DNA from 4 places in the Shewanella sp. DAU305 genome. Region 1 is predicted to be linked to each of the others. Evidence: predicted binding sites of a transcription regulator. Region 1 holds the regulator's gene; each other region holds the start of a gene.
The links. Region 1 encodes ArgR, which controls arginine synthesis, uptake and breakdown. Its sites were predicted from a motif close to ANTGAATANNTATTCANT; they were not measured.
Positions count from the first base shown of each region.

Region 2: a site for ArgR is predicted at 1,653-1,670, ahead of OX890_RS17565 (YjiH family protein). Genes of this name have one in related genera too.
Region 3: a site for ArgR is predicted at 2,617-2,634, ahead of argA (amino-acid N-acetyltransferase). Genes of this name have one in related genera too.
Region 4: a site for ArgR is predicted at 1,659-1,676, ahead of argC (N-acetyl-gamma-glutamyl-phosphate reductase). Genes of this name have one in related genera too.

Region 1 is NZ_CP113808.1:4,611,019-4,615,236, forward strand. Features, by position in the region: gene OX890_RS19590 (thiol-disulfide oxidoreductase DCC family protein) at 1-277, shown strand, start outside; gene mdh (malate dehydrogenase) at 374-1,309, opposite strand; gene argR (transcriptional regulator ArgR) at 1,604-2,074, shown strand; gene OX890_RS19605 (NAD(P)-dependent oxidoreductase) at 2,215-2,847, opposite strand; gene OX890_RS19610 (LysR family transcriptional regulator) at 2,954-3,856, shown strand; gene OX890_RS19615 (Dyp-type peroxidase) at 3,929-4,218, opposite strand, start outside.
Region 2 is NZ_CP113808.1:4,137,186-4,141,403, reverse strand. Features, by position in the region: gene OX890_RS17565 (YjiH family protein) at 213-1,571, opposite strand; gene OX890_RS17560 (hypothetical protein) at 2,266-3,003, shown strand; gene OX890_RS17555 (U32 family peptidase) at 3,000-3,893, opposite strand; gene ubiU (ubiquinone anaerobic biosynthesis protein UbiU) at 3,934-4,218, opposite strand, start outside.
Region 3 is NZ_CP113808.1:936,333-940,550, reverse strand. Features, by position in the region: gene rarD (EamA family transporter RarD) at 1-542, shown strand, start outside; gene OX890_RS04165 (PH domain-containing protein) at 565-1,098, opposite strand; gene argA (amino-acid N-acetyltransferase) at 1,218-2,537, opposite strand; gene rpmG (50S ribosomal protein L33) at 2,861-3,034, opposite strand; gene rpmB (50S ribosomal protein L28) at 3,041-3,277, opposite strand; gene radC (RadC family protein) at 3,399-4,076, opposite strand; gene coaBC (bifunctional phosphopantothenoylcysteine decarboxylase/phosphopantothenate--cysteine ligase CoaBC) at 4,199-4,218, shown strand, end outside.
Region 4 is NZ_CP113808.1:151,497-155,714, reverse strand. Features, by position in the region: gene ppc (phosphoenolpyruvate carboxylase) at 1-1,286, opposite strand, end outside; gene argC (N-acetyl-gamma-glutamyl-phosphate reductase) at 1,911-2,891, shown strand; gene argB (acetylglutamate kinase) at 2,923-3,705, shown strand; gene OX890_RS00630 (ornithine carbamoyltransferase) at 3,718-4,218, shown strand, end outside.

The sequences.
Region 1 (4,218 bases):
CGAGCGTTTCAGCCATATCGATAGAGACTACGCCAATACTATTCTTCACGGTGAAACCGCAACGGGCGAAGTGTTACTCGGGTTAGATGTCACGTGTAAAGCGTGGGCACTGACAGGGACGCGCGCTTGGATCCAACTGTTACGCCTGCCCGTGATTAAAACTGTCGCCGATTGGACTTACCTGCGCTTTGCTAAACACAGATACCGCATCTCCTATTTACTGACGGGCAAAGCCCGCTGCGACGATAACTGCCAAATTCCCACCAAACGCCGCTGAATGAGCTTTAGAAAGTGTAAAACGCAGGCATAAAAAAACGGAGCTCAATGGCTCCGTTTTTTAATTCGTCATAATCTAAAAAGATTATCCGAAAGATTATTTAACGAAATCAACGCCTAGTTTGATATCGCCTTTCAGCGTATCTAACATAGAATCACGAGCGTTAGCTTCGAATGCACTCACTTCACCGTAAGGCAGTACTTTTTCAATACCGTTTTTGCCTAACAGCACAGGTTGTGCGAAGAACTCTGCGTGCTCGCTGCCGCCGTCAACATAGGCGCATTCAACGATGTTAGCTTCGCCTTGCAGACCACGAACCAAAGACAGACCGAAACGGCAAGCCGCTTGACCCATAGACAGAGTCGCGCTTCCGCCACCGGCTTTAGCTTCAACCACTTCTGTACCCGCGTTTTGGATGCGAGTAGTCAGACTTGCCACTTCTTCGTCAGTGAAAGTCACGCCTTCAACTTGAGACAGTAATGGCAGAATGGTCACGCCGCTATGGCCGCCGATCACATTGACTTTAACGTCAGCAACATTCAGGCCTTTTAATTCGGCGATGAAAGTTTCAGAGCGGATCACGTCTAATGTCGTGATACCGAACAGACGGTTCTTATCGTAAACACCCGCTTTCTTCATCACTTCTGCAGCGATAGCGACAGTAGTGTTGACTGGGTTAGTGATAATGCCAACCAAAGCCGTAGGGCAAGTTGCCGCTACTTTTTCGATCAGGTTGCGAACGATACCAGCATTGATATTGAACAGATCTGAACGATCCATACCAGGCTTACGCGCAACACCAGCAGAAATTAGAACAACGTCAGCACCCACTAGGGCAGGCGTTGGATCTTCACCAGCAAAACCTTTGATTTCAACAGCAGTAGGGATGTGGCTCAAGTCAACCGCAACACCCGGAGTAACCGGTGCGATATCATATAGAGACAAATGTGAACCCGCAGGCAGTTGAGTTTTTAACAGTAGGGCAAGAGCCTGGCCGATACCACCAGCAGCACCAAGTACAGCAACTTTCATAGTTATCTCCGTTATTTCTCGGATATGTGTGACATGGATCTAATTTACGTTGGCGTCACATTACTGGAATGTCACAACAATTTCAATTATCCCTTAGTCGTGGGACAAAAGAATTCCGGAATAAGTTAGAAGCAATGTAGAACAATTACTCAAATTGGTATTTTTAAGCCCCCAGCAAACGCTTAACCACAGGGGATTAGTGAATTTTTATTCAACCAATCTGGTTATTTGTTGACAATTTTTCTAAAAATATTCAAAATGGGCCTGTTTTTTTGAATAACGAATAATAATATTATGCAAACGACCAAGAATCAGGATGACCTTGTTAGAATTTTTAAGTCGATTTTAAAAGAAGAGCGCTTTGGCTCTCAAAGTGAAATCGTCACCGCCTTGCAAGCTGAAGGCTTTGGTAATATTAACCAATCAAAAGTATCACGCATGCTCAGCAAGTTCGGCGCAGTGCGGACTCGCAACGCTAAGCAAGAGATGGTGTATTGCTTGCCGGCCGAATTAGGCGTACCCACCGCGGGTAGCCCGCTGAAGAATTTGGTACTCGACGTCGATCATAACCAAGCAATGATTGTCGTGCGAACTAGTCCTGGTGCCGCGCAGCTGATTGCCCGTTTATTGGATTCTATCGGTAAACCAGAAGGCATTTTGGGCACAATTGCTGGTGATGACACTATCTTTATTTGTCCATCGAGCATCCAAGATATCGCCGATACCTTAGAAACCATCAAATCTTTATTCAATTACGCAGAATAAAAAAACAGGTCAGCTTGCTGACCTGTTCTATTTCATCTGTACGCATTTCTGTCCAATCTTGCGCTGATTATTTGGCCATTGTCCCGATTACGTTACACATTTAAGCCAATCTCTCGCTCACCGATGTTTATACGCTAAGGTCAGTAAGCCACACTGATGCGCTGATTTACGTGAGTGCCCTGTTCGGCTTCATCTAACATGGCTTTAGCGTAATCTGTAACAGAAATGCGGCTGCGACCATTGGCATCGGTAAAGAAGCTGTCGCCACCAAGGCGATATGGGCCTTCACTCTCACCAGGATAAATCTCAGCGGCTGGGCTCACAAAGGTCCAATTGATTGCAGTTTGCGCCGCACGGAATACCTGCAAAGCTTCACCCTGAGCTAACGCCTCATCTTTATATGCAGCGGGGAAATCTGGGCTAGAAACCAGAGTCACGCCCGGTGCCACTTCTAAGCTCCCTGCACCACCAACCCACAATAAACGTGGCACCTTAGAGTTAGGCAGCACATTCAGTAAATGCTGAACTGTACTCGCCACTAGGCCATGATTTTGTTGTGCGCGGCCACCAACAGAGGCAATGACAACATCTACGCCAGCAAAGGTTTGCGCAACTAATGGCTGCTCTAAATCCACAGCATGCACAGCCACATCAGTAGCGGATAACTTGCTCGGATCACGCACTAGCGCTGTTACTTGGTGCCCACGGCTCAATGCTTCTTTTAAAATCGAACCACCAATCCAACCTGTTGCACCTAAAATTGCGATTTTCATTTCGTTAACTCTCTCTGATGATTTACATTGAAGCCAGTTTACTTGCAGTGGTTCCCGTGATAAACATCAATAAATGAGCATGATTGTTTCAGTTTGAGGTACTAATATGGATAAAATTGCCGCAATACGCAGTTTCGTCGAAGTGGCAAACTGCGGCAGCTTTACCAAAGCTGCCGAGCATTTAGACCTCAGCCGCCTGCAGGTGTCCCGCCATATTCAAGAAGTGGAGCAGTGGTTGAGTTTACGCTTACTACACCGTACCACCCGCAGCGTCAGCCTGACTTTGCAAGGCGAAGAAGCGCTGCAATTTTGCCAGCGGATCTTAAGTGAAGTCGCCGCCATGGAAAGCCGCGCCCACAGCCATAACAGTGAACTGGTGGGCAGTATTCGTATCGCCACACCGATTGGCCTTGGGCAGCACAGCCTGTTTGATGTTGTCGATCGCTTTATTAAAATTCACCCTAAGGTCAGCATTCAGCTGGTGATGTCAGACAGTTTTGCCCAATTGGTGGATGAGCGAGTCGATGTAGCACTGCGCTATACCGAGCAGCCCGATGAGAATTTGATTGCCCGCCGCTTAATGACCATAGATGCCGTGATCTGCGCTGCGCCGAGCTACCTTGATAGCAACACACCACTTGTCGAGCCCATCGATCTGCTGGCTCACAACTGCCTGATACACTCGGCGCAACAAAATTGGCCTTTCCTGAAAGAGCTGCAAGCCGAGCATGTAAAAGTCACAGGCAATCTTAAAGCTAACGACATGGGCGTATTGGTGAGTGCGGCGCTGCGGGGACATGGCATAGTGCGCTTGCCCTGCGACTTAGCCAATCAATACCTTGCCAGCGGCCAGCTCAAAGAAGTGTTACCCGACTTTACGACGCCAGGCCAAACCCTGTGGGCTGTGTACTTGTCTCGCAGTTATCAGCAAAATCTGGTGCGCGCCTTTATCGATTTCACTGCCCAGCAATGGCAACTCGATATCAAAAAATGGCTCCCTGCGCATTAGCATAAAAAACGCACTTAGGCGTTAGCGTAAGTGCGTGTTAATTGATGCTGAATCTGCTCAGAAATCGAAAGCTTATTCGTCGAATTGCAGCATAAAATCCAATGCGGGGGCAAAGAAGGATGAGCCTGTCATCGCCTTGGTAAAATGCATCAAGTGATCATGGTTACCTTCGCCATCACCAAACATCATGCTATGCAGCATCTTTTCAAAATGCTCCGGCGTACGGCAGTTAGAGATAAACATCAATCCCTGCTCCTTAAGCGAACCATAGGGCATGCTCTGGCGCAGGATCTCCATCGACTGACCATTCGCATCTTTAAGATTCACCCGCTTGATATGGCTGGTCAGTGGCTTATCTTCTG
Region 2 (4,218 bases), 470 kb from region 1:
GTCTATCCAGAAATTCTTAAAGTACTTCTGTCCAAAAGTGAGTTGTGTGGTGTCGAGTGGAGATTGTACGATTAAGTTACGCTATATAATCAAATCAGCCAGTTCGTGTATGAGTTAGTGCAAAAAGGGGAGTCAGTTAATCTGACTCCCCTTTTTTGGAACGCTTGTTGGACTTACATTAAAACCTACGTTAGGCCCAAACTAGCGTAATGTTAGAACAATAAATGCGCTACACCCGCGATAACAGGCAGAGTCACTAAGGTACGTAGAATAAATACCATGAAGAGTTCAACAAAATTGACGGGGATTTTACTGCCGATAAGTAATGCACCCACTTCACTCATGTAGATCAATTGAGTCACAGATAGTGCTGCAATTACAAAGCGGGTCATATCCGATTCAATCGAACTGGCCAGAATCGACGGAATAAACATATCCGCAAAACCCACCACAATTGTTTTAGAGGCTTCAGTCGCTTCAGGAATATGCAGTAATTCGAGTAATGGAATAAACGGCATACCCAGATAATTAAAGATCGGCGTGTGCTCGGCAATAATCAGCGCCAAAGTACCAATGGCCATGACGACAGGGAGAATGCCAAACACCATATCGACAACGTTTTTAACGCCTTCATTCAATACGCCTTTGATACCACCAGCACTGGCAGCTTTTTCTAAGGCTTTATCAAAACCCCAAGAGAAAGCATTGCGATCCGCAGGGATCAACTCATCATCTGGCGTGCGTGGGGTATCGTCTATGTAGTTGTCTTTCTTCCACGATAGCGGTGGCAGCTTAGGCACAATCACAGCGGCGGCAAAACCGGCGAGACACACAGTCAAATAGAAGGGCACAAACATGTGCTCTAACTTAACTTGCGAGATCACGACTAGGCTGAAGGTAATCGATACCGCCGAGAAGGTTGTGCCGATAACCGCCGCTTCTCTTTGGGTATAAAAACGGGCTTCGTATTGTTTGCTGGTCAGCAAAATTCCCACACTGCCATCACCTAACCATGAGGCCATACAATCAATTGCACTGCGACCCGGTAGATTGAACACGGGGCGCATGATTTTGGTTAATAGTGTGCCAAACAGTTCGAGCAGACCGAAGTTCAGTAACAGCGGCAACAACATACCCGCAAAGATAAAAACAGAGAACAATACGGGCAGTAAGTCATTTAAGACTAATGCACCAGTGCTTGTGGAGTTAATAGCCTCTGGGCCTAAGCCTAAATAGGTCAGTACGACAAACACTGCACCTATGATCCGTGTGACCAACCATAATGGACTGACATTTAATAAGGCATTAAGGAAGTGATTCTGGGCCACAAACTTAGGCTTAAATGCTTTTGACAGCGAAGAGGCCAGCGCCGTAACCACGATAATTATGGTTACTATAAGGGTTAACACGCCGCTCAATGCGCCTTGCAGTGCTTTAGAGATAATCGCGATAGGAATAGTGATCGCATCGTTGTAACTGATAGGGGTCATAAATAACAACAGACCGATCAGTGAAGGGACGATAAAGGTGAGTATCGTCTTAATGTTTCGATTTTTATTTTCAGTAGCCAATTTTGTACACCTTAAAGTACGAGTCGTACATGGTAAATTTGAATTAATAGCCGCACGTAACACGCTGTTGACGCCAATTAAGGTGCATTTAAATTCAACTCAAAAACGAGAATGGGGAAGATTACTCGCTTAGCTTGTCTATGTAAAACGATTCGCTAGTTAGTTTGATATAAGCAGCAAAACAGCATAGTTATTTTACTTAAGTTGTCGGTGATATTAGGTCGATGCTTTCGGGTGGGTACAAGTAAAAACTCATTATAAACATTGTGTTAAGTATTATTGTTTCTGGTGGGTTAATTCTTTGTGTGGTGTTGTAGTTAAAACGATTGAGATGTTGTTTCTGCACGAAAAAACATCAGTAACTTTAGCCTTACAGCCCTATTAGTTGGTTTTTTGTGCGATTTAAGCGGGCTATCGTGATAACACTTTCTACATGGCGTGGGCAGCAAGGCTTTACGGCTACCACTGTGATGCTCAGTCTATTTTGCTACTGGGCACATTTTTATGCGACAAGCAGTTAAATCTGCTCAGTGAGATGAGTGATCTACCTCAGCATCCTGATGCTTTAGGTGTTGACTAAATAGTCGCTAATAACGATGAAAGTAAAAATATTATTCATAAAGCGGATACCCGCCGCTTTAAATCTTCTCATTTCCATGTAAGTTAGTATCATTCCTATCCAACTCAAGTATTCATGACGACAAAAGTAGAGAAGATTAAGATTAAAGGCGGCTCGACATTGGCCATTAAGTTTGGTTTTCTGGGGATCTTTGGGCTTCTAATCGGTATTGTGATGACTGTTTTAGGATTCGATGATGTCGAGTCCCATCGCTTTAATTTTTTAAATCATACCCTTAGCGAATTGGGGATTTATGGTCACTCGTCTTTTGCTGTGATCCTTAACGGGGGATTGTTTTTTGGCAGCTTAAGTCTTGTGTTTTATTGTTTGTCTTCGCTACAGCAGGTGATGTCTTTTTGGGGATATCCTTTCTTTATTAGTTTGGCGTGCACTTTTTTAGCCTTAGCGAGCGTGGGATTATTTCCGGTGAACGTGTATCACTTGCACGTTTTAGGGTTGAAATGGTTTTTCTATCTGGGAAGCTTAAGTGCAATTTTCTACTTAGCCTGGGTCTGTCTCGGCAAGTCTTATTTTGGCCGTTGGACTGGGTTATTAGCCCTCATTGTGCTGTGCAGCATGATGACGTTTCTGTATGCGCCGCAATTGGATTTAGGTTTGACCGAAGGCGATAGGCCGTTTTATCAGGAGATGGTATTGCAGCTGCCGCGTCCTAGTTTGTGGTGGCCAGCCCTACTGGAATGGATAGGGCTGGGGAGTCTATTGTGCTGGACCACTGTGCTGCTTTTCAGTCAGTTACACTCCAACCAAGATCGAACCAGCCAAGAGTCATGCACAGATCAAGAGTTAGGCTAGGGAGTCGCATGCATAGCAAGGCCCGCTTCTCCAAACCAATAGCCGTTACACTGGGTTGTCTCTAGGTTCGCATCGCTGCCAATAGCAACGTTTTGAGCATTTTCAGACGTGTTAATCGCATCGACCAAGCTATTGGCTATGGTGATGCAGTCAAAGCTACTGGGTGATACCCGAAACACATCCACGCCCATCTTTACCATGGTTGCTATTTCACTGCGTAAATCTAAACAGCTAGCGGATTGGGTTTGGATCCCATTGAGCCTGAGTAAAGGCTGCTGCTCTTGGGTTTGCGCGAGTAGCCCTTTGCTGTATTCACGGCACACAGTTTCACAATGATCTTTGGTGAGCTGTTTGTGCCTAGCGGTAAAGCAGCGCGCCGAATGGGCGAGGGGCAAATAGCCGTGGCCGAGGACCTCTACTTCAAATGGCGGCTTTTGTTGGATCACTTGGCTAAGCCAAGCCTTTGATAGCTCCACTGGCATCACAAACCTTTGCATCCCAAATCGCTGCAAAATGTCTAAACTGGCGCGATTGTAGTTATTGATACTCGCGCCGCAGACGAAGGGCAGCTTGTGCTCGTTGGCGAGATAGACTGCCGCCATATCGTTCGCTTCAACCATAAATTCGCCGTTATTGACCTGGCGTTTCAGCTCAGTATATTCCGATGGCGCTTCGATTAACGCCAGCGTTGAAATCACCACTTCTTTACCCGCCTGCTTAAGCATCTGTGCCAGTTCGAGATAATCGCCCCACTTGAGTTCGCGTCTGCGGCTGCAAACGGCCTCGCCTAAATACACTAAGGGAATTTGACTGGCGGCGACTTGCTGATAAAAATCTGTGACCTGTTGTTTTTGCCAGCAATACAACAGCGGGCCTAGGGAAATATGCATTACTTATCCTTTGTTAATCTGGCGCTCTGTCCATTAACCTTTATTGCCAATCACGCTCGTAGGCGCCAAGTGTGGTGATTTGACCCTCGGAAACTTTTGCAAGGGCTTGTTCCCAATGGGGTTGGTTTTGGCTTGTTGAGTACAGTTCGGGGTTATCTCGATAGGTGTCTATGGCTTGGCGCCAAACTCTCGTAACTTGCTCAACATAGGCCGGGCTGCGTTGGCGGCCTTCGATTTTTAGCGACACTATGCCCGCCTTGGCGAGTTCTGGCAGTAGACTTAAGGTATTCAAACTGGTTGGTGATTCGAGTAAATACTGCGGCGA
Region 3 (4,218 bases), 1.3 Mb from region 1:
TGCTTGGTATGTTATTTCTAGGCGAAAGGTTACGTAAGCTGCAATGGTTTGCGGTCGCACTCGCCAGTGCTGGTGTGTTGATCCAATTAATCTCTTTTGGCTCTATTCCAATTGTCTCACTGGCACTCGCGGGCACCTTTGGTTTCTATGCACTGCTGCGAAAAAAGGTCAATGTGGATGCTAAGGCCGGTTTATTGGTCGAAACCGCAGTGTTATTACCCGTCGCGCTAATTTACCTAGTCGCGACCTTAGACACAGCGACAGCAAGCATGCTGACAAACGATTGGCAACTGAATCTGATGTTAATGGCAGCAGGAATAGTGACCACGATTCCTTTACTCTGTTTTGCAGGGGCGGCGGTACGAATTCCATTGTCTATGCTTGGATTTTTCCAATATATCGGCCCAAGTATCATGTTCATCCTAGCAGTGAGTCTGTTTAATGAGCCCTTCGATGCAGAAAAAGGCGTGACCTTCGGTTTTATCTGGAGTGCCCTGTTAGTCTTTACCTTAGACATGGCCTATAAACGTAAAACGGCGTGATCATTATCACGCCGATACACAGTTACAGAAGTGATGATGACTTCTGTAACTGTGCTAAAAATTCACTCCCTTGTGGCACTGTCAGTAATAAACTGTAGCCTTTAGTCGTTGGCACTAACACTAACTGCGATTTATCTGTTATCGCCAGAAATGCTCTACCTTTTCCCTGCAAATTAAACCAGCCTAATTGAAACCCTGGCATGCCTATACCGTTGGTTTTAAAGCTCGGCGTTAAATCAGCCTCTTGCTGCAAATCGACGATGCGCGCCTCGGAAGACAATAAATCCGCGCGGGATAACTGCACTTTATAGAAGGGCACATCCACTGTGAGTTCAGCATCGGTTAACACTAACTCGGCGCTATTGGATTGATAAAAAACCCATGAAAATCCGCCCATCATCACCAGCAATATGCCTAAACTCGCCGACTTCGCTATCTTAGGCATATTTTTTAGCCATAACATCAGCAAGATACCCGCTAAACCGAGCAATAAGACGATAAAACTGAAGATAGAGGTCTGGGTGAAAGGGGCGAGTTCGAAGTATTGAGGACTCATTGGCAGCATCTCCCGTGCAGTGAAGCCTTAATCTGCCAATAAAGACATATTATGTCAACAAAAATGCCAGCGCTAATATGAGTACTAGGCTGGCATTGAGTAGATTGATTTAGAACGGCTTAGAGATCGAGCGCGAGAATTTTTGAACGACGTTGATAGTTATACAACTGCTTTTTCTTCTGTGGCAGCGCTTCAACATCTTCAATCACAAAACCATGCTCAAGGAACCAGTGAATGCTCCGAGTTGTCAGCGCAAACAAGCGTGAATATCCGCGGTTTCTGGCCTGATTGATTATGTTCTTTAGCAGCAAACTGCCTCTGTCGGCATCGCGATAATCGGGATGCACCACCAAACAGGCAAACTCGCCCGCATTGTCCTCTTCAAAAGGATAGAGCGCGGCGCAACCAATCACTAAACCATCGCGTTCAATCAACATGAACTGTTCGATTTCGATCTCAAGCTGCTCACGGCTACGACGCACCAGAATGCCTTGCTCCTCCAATGGACGAATAAGGTTCAGTACACCGCCAATATCGGCGATCGACGCACAGCGTAAACGCTCGGCACTCTCAGTCACGATTTGCGTGCCTATCCCTTCGCGAGAAAACAGTTCCTGCAGTAAAGCGCCATCTTCGAGGTAGCTAACTAAGTGACAACGCGGCACACCATTGCGGCAAGCATCGATACTGGCTTTCAAAAAAGCCATAGTGCCAACGCAGGCAGAACCTTGCTCGGCCAGCTTGCTCATGATGTTTTGCGCATCGTTTGGCATCAATTCGGCAATCACATCGCCATTACGATCGAGAATACCGTTCTGTGAGCTAAAACCGATCATCTTGTCGGCTTTGAGCTTGATCGCCACCTGGGTCGCGATTTCCTCGGCGGTTAAATTAAAGCTTTCACCGGTCACAGAAGCCGCAATCGGCCCCATCAACACTATGCAGTGATTATCTAACTGACGTTTTAAGCCTTGCACATCGATACGACGCACTCTACCGCTCAAACAAAAATCGATACCGTTATCCACGCCTAATGGCTGGGCAATCACAAAGTTGCCGCTCACTAAGTTAATTTGCGCACCTTGCATCGGCGTATTGCTTAAGCTCATGGATAAACGCGCTGTGATATCAAATTGCAGTGCACCCGCAACTTGCTTGATCACCTTGAGCGAGTCTTCATCCGTAATACGCACGCCTTCGTGGTAGGCAGGTTCGATACCATTGACGGCTAATGCAGCATCAATCTGCGGCCTAGCGCCATACACCAACACCACTTTAATCCCTAAACTGTGCAGCAGGGCGACATCATTTAAGATGGCGCGGAAGTGATTCTGAGCCAAAGCTTCACCACCCAGCATGACCACAAAAGTTTTACCTCTGTGAGCATTAACATAGGGGGCAGAGTGACGAAATCCATCAACCAGTTCAGTGGTACGCACGCGTTATTTACACCTCATTTTTGAGCTGGCAGCGTCACTATGACATGCCAAGAATGAATCGCTAACTTTCGCGTATGGTATTGCATTTTAATTCACATATAAAGAATTTATTCTCACTAAAGTGCAGTTTTAATGATTTAAAGTGCTTAGAACTGCACTATTTTATATTTTCAGCAAGTGTTCACACTTTTTTAACTTCACAGGGGATGATTCAGCGGCTTAAGTTTGCGAGGCAATTATCTCAACTTGATGACTAACTACTAAAAAAAGCGCAAAAAAAAGCCCCTTAAATAAGGGGCTTTTCTCGAAACACTAACCAAGGATTACTTGATTTTTGCTTCTTTGTAGATAACGTGCTGACGAATAACTGGATCAAATTTTTTGATTTCCATTTTTTCAGGCATGTTACGCTTGTTTTTTTCAGTTGTGTAGAAGTGACCAGTTTTAGCTGTAGAAACTAATTTGATCTTCTCACGATTACCTTTAGCTTTAGCCATGATCTATTATACCTTCTCGCCACGAGCACGAAGTTCAGCAACAACAACTTCGATACCTTTTTTGTCGATCAGACGAATACCTTTAGTAGATACACGTAACTGTACGAAACGCTTTTCTTCTTCTAACCAAAAACGGTGGTTTTGTAGGTTAGGTAAAAAACGACGACGGGTCGCGTTTTTTGCGTGCGAACGGTTGTTACCAACCATCGGCTTCTTGCCAGTAACTTGGCATACTCTTGACATGTCAATCTTCTCCAAAAACAATTTTAACGCTCGAGCATTAATGTGCCTCGTATGGCCGTCGCCCGAGGCACAAAGAGGGCGCATTTTATACACGATCACAGAGTGAAGATCAAGTGTTAGATTAATTAATCCAGCCTCGTTCTGCAAAAGAAACTATCTCTCGATCACCTACAACCATATGGTCCAATAAGGATACGTCTATGGTTGCTAACGCATTTTTTAATCGCTCAGTTATTCGTCGGTCAGCCTGACTGGGCTCGGCAATACCAGACGGATGATTATGACAAACTATAACTGCTGCGGCCTTTTTCTCCAGCACTAAGCTCACCACTTCACGTGGGTACACTGAGGCTGAGTCTATTGTACCGCGGAATAATTCGACAAATTGAATCACTCTATGCTGGCTATCCAGCAGTAAAACTGCGAACACTTCATAGGAGCGATCGGCCAATTGTCGCATTAAATAGTCCCGAGTTAAATCGGGATTTGTTAAAACTTGACCTCTTTGCAGATTTTCCTGCGCTACACGCCGCGCTAATTCGGCCGCAGCTTGAAGCTGGGCGTATTTTACAGGTCCTACGCCCGGAAGTCGACATACCTGATTTCGAGGAGCACAAAGCAGGTTTCTGAGGCCGCCAAACTCGCTAATAAGCGACCTTGCAAGATCAACCGCGTTTAATCCCGCCAAACCGTTCCGCAGTAATACCGCCAATAACTCCGCATCCGACAGTTGCCCCGCCCCTTTTTGTAACAGTTTATCTCTGGGACCTTCCCCCTCAGGCCAATCTTTAATGCCCATGCGACCTCCCTGTCATCTCACATATTTTCACTTTACTGAGTATGGACGAGATTTTTTGAACTGGGAGAGTCACTAACATTCACCGCTTTGTGATATTGTTGGCGGCATTATTTCTATCTCGGATGATGTCTGTGAGTCTGAC
Region 4 (4,218 bases), 530 kb from region 1:
TCCCAATGGTTGAAATCACCCATGCCGAGATAGCGAGTTAATTCGGCGAGCACATCGCTGTGACGGCTGGCGTCTTGGCGAATGTCGAGTCTGAGCATGTGAATGCCAAAACAGGCGAGACGACGGAGAATATCAAGTACTAGACCGTTGGCTATTAAGCGCATACCGCAGTCGGTCAAACTCTTATAAAGCATTTCTAACGGCGCTTTGAGATCGCTTTCTTGCCAAATCAGGCTCGACTTATCGACTTCAGGATTGTGGCCTTCGATGCGCGCATTTAAATAATCTATGGTGTCACGCAGTCTTTGCCGAATAGATCGCAACACGTGGCGGTATGGCTCGCAGCTGTTGTTGGTGTAAGCCTTTAACTCATCATTGGCTTCTTCCATCGACAGCTCGCCAACCAGTAGGACTATGTCTTTTAGAAATAATCTGGCGGCGGCATGGCGGTTGCGATCGAGCACCTCTTGGGTGACCTTCGCGGTAACAAAGGGGTTGCCGTCGCGATCGCCGCCCATCCAGCTTGAAAAACGCACTGGCGCGATATCAATCGGTAATTGTTGACCCGTGCGTTGTTGCACTTGGTCGTTAAGCTGTCTTAAGAAGTCTGGCACCGCATGCCAAAGTGACTCTTCAATGGTCGATAATCCCCAGCGGGCTTCATCAACAGGTGTTGGGCGCTCACGGCGGATCTCATTGGTGTGCCAGATTTGCGCGATCAATTGGCGCAGGCGCAGACTGATTTGCTGACGCTCTCTATCTGATAATTGGTCGTTTTCTTGCTCAGTTAAGCAGTCGACAATGGCGGCGTACTTTTGGATCAGGGTGCGACGGGAAATTTCAGTGGGATGCGCTGTCAGCACTAGATCGATATCCAGTGTCTTAAGGCAGTCGAGCATTTTCGTTTGGTCTACACGGCCATTTAACATGCGGCCTAGCAGCTGTTCCACGGGATCTGGTACGCAGACGAGTTCGTCGCAGTTGCGGCTAATGGTATGAAATTGTTCAGATAAATTAGCTAAGTTGAGGAACTGGTTAAATGCCTTTGCAAACGGAACTAATTCTTCGTCTGGCAGGGCGGTGAGTAACTCGAGCATTTGCTCTCTAGCGGCTTGATCGCCCCGGCGTGAATCTTTAGCAAGTTTACGGATCTGTTCAACCTTCTCGAGAAAAGAGTCCCCGAGGTGGGTGCGCATAGTGTCACCGAGGATTTGTCCTAACATACTCACGTTCGATCTTAATGACGCATACATATCGGTCATATTGTCTGCCTTGGTTACAACCATAGTTACTCCGAATAGAAAAACATGAAAATTCCGCATTGCATTTAGCCCGTTAGCACAATACCTATCACTTGGGGCAATGGTCAACAGAAGAACTTATAACTTATACGACTGGCTTATCTAATATGCAACTAATCGCAATGATCGTTGAGGAATATTCAATATAAATGCGAAGCTACGCAATATTTTGTGATGATTAGCGTAAGTGAATATGAAGTGCATCATTTTCGGCTTTGCAGGCATGTATCTTAGCTGTTAATAAAAAGGACTGATTTTGGCGCAAATTAACCCTAGATAACTGAGTTATTAACGAGTTAGCTGAACGGTTGATAGGCGGGCGAGATCTGCATTCCAATAAGAAATATAAAAATAAATTAAAAATATATATTCACATATATTGCATAAGTAGATCTTTGTGGTAGTCTAGCCTGCAGTTGAGATGAGTCACCCCCTGTGACCTGTAGAGTAAATATCATGATTCAGAGCATTAACCTGACAGTGAATAAAATAACAACCAATTACGATTTCCTGCGACGATAATCTTGTCATCATAGATACGCGCAGTTGCGTGTACGCTATTCATCTATTCTTTAAGTTTCTTTGATTCGGTTAATAAGACAACAACACATGAAAAATATCGCCATTATTGGTGCCAGTGGTTACACAGGCGCACAACTGACCGCTTTAATCTATGCAGAAGCAGAACTGACGATTCAGGGTTTGTATGTTTCTGAAAACAGTTTAGATAAAGGTAAGCCTTTAGCGGATTTGTACCCTAGCTATAGCCATATCGCATTAACGCTGTCGCCATTGTCCGATGACGCTAAGGCAAAAATCGTTGCCGAAGCTGATGCCGTGGTGCTCGCGACTGAGCATTCAGTGAGCTTACATTTAGCCGCTTGGTTTTATAGCCAAGGGTTAGCGGTATTCGATTTAAGCGGTGCTTATCGTTTCAGCGATGTGGCGCAATATCCTAAGTGGTATGGCTTTGAGCATGAATATCCTGAAGTTTTAGCCAAAGCCGTGTACGGACTTGCCGAATGGAATGCTAAAGAAATCGCTGCGACTAAGATGATCGCCGTGCCAGGTTGTTATCCAACCGCATCACTTACAGCGTTAAAACCGCTGGCGAGTTTACTGACATCAGCTTATCCGGTGATCAATGCCGTGAGCGGCGTAACGGGTGCGGGTCGCAAAGCGCAGTTACACACCAGTTTTTGTGAAGTGAGCCTGACACCTTACGGCGTATTAGGCCACAGACATCAACCCGAGATCGCCACTCAGCTTGGTCAAGAAGTGATATTTACCCCGCACCTTGGCAACTTTAAGCGTGGCATTTTAGCGACTATTACCGTGCAGCTAAAACCAGGCACTACAACTGCCGATGTCGCTGCGGCCTATAGCGTGTATGACCAGGCGCCATTGGTAACCGTGAAGCACAATCAGTTCCCGAAAGTGGACGATGTGGTGCTGACACCTAACTGCCACTTAGGTTGGAAGTTTGATGAGAATAGCGGTTACTTAGTGGTCGCCAGTGCAATCGATAATTTGATGAAAGGTGCTGCCAGCCAAGCGCTGCAATGCATAAAGATTCATTTTAACCTTTAATTGTTCATCCTTATTTAAGAGAGTCGTCAAGATGTCTACAAACAACTCAGTATTAGTTCTTAAAGTGGGCGGCGCGCTGCTGCAATGTGAAATGGGGATGGCGCGGTTAATGGATACGGCTGCGGCTATGTTAGCCAATGGTCAGCAAGTGTTGATGGTACATGGCGGCGGCTGTTTAGTGGATGAACAGTTAGCGGCAAACGGTATGGAAACCGTCAAGTTAGATGGTTTACGTGTGACTCCACCTGAGCAAATGCCGATTATTGCTGGCGCACTTGCGGGCACTTCGAACAAGATCCTCCAAGGCGCTGCGACTAAAGCTGGGATTGTGAGTGTGGGCATGAGCCTCGCCGATGGCAATACTGTATCGGCAAAGATTAAAGATGAACGTTTAGGCCTAGTGGGCGAAGTGACACCAAAAGATGGCGCTTATCTTAAGTTTATCCTCGCCCAAGGTTGGATGCCGATTTGTAGCTCTATCGCCATGATGGACGATGGCCAAATGCTTAACGTCAATGCTGACCAAGCTGCGACGGCCTTAGCCAAATTAGTGGGCGGCAAGTTAGTGCTGCTGTCGGATGTGTCTGGTGTGCTCGATGGTAAAGGCCAGCTCATTCACAGTTTAAATGGCAAGCAGATAGCAGACCTTGTTAAACAAGGTGTGATCGAAAAGGGAATGAAGGTCAAAGTTGAAGCTGCGCTCGAAGTCGCACAGTGGATGGGGCAGGCGGTTCAAGTTGCCTCGTGGCGTGATGCAAGCCAATTAATCGCATTAGCAAAAGGTGAAGCCGTAGGAACACAAATCCAACCATAAGTGGAGTAGGTTATGAAGCATTTACTATCGATAAAAGAGTTAACCCAGCAGCAGTTACTCGATCTGATTGCCTTGGCAAAAACGATCAAAGCCAATCCGGCTGAGTATCGCCACGCGCTGGATGGCAAGAGTGTGGTGATGTTGTTTGAAAAGCCCTCGCTCAGAACACGCGTTAGCTTTGATATTGGTATTAATAAGCTCGGTGGCCACTGTTTATACCTAGACCAACAAAATGGTGCGCTAGGTCAACGGGAATCGGTTGCTGACTTTGCTGCTAACCTGTCTTGCTGGGCCGATGCGATTGTGGCGAGAACCTATTCGCACACCACCATTGAGCAATTAGCCGAGTGTGGCACAGTGCCCGTGATTAATGCTTTGTCGGATCTTTATCATCCTTGCCAAGCATTAGCCGATTTTTTAACACTGGCCGAGCAGTTTGAGGATGTCAGCAAAGCCAAATTAGCTTATGTTGGTGATGGTAATAATGTCACTAACTCGCTGATGTACTGTGCG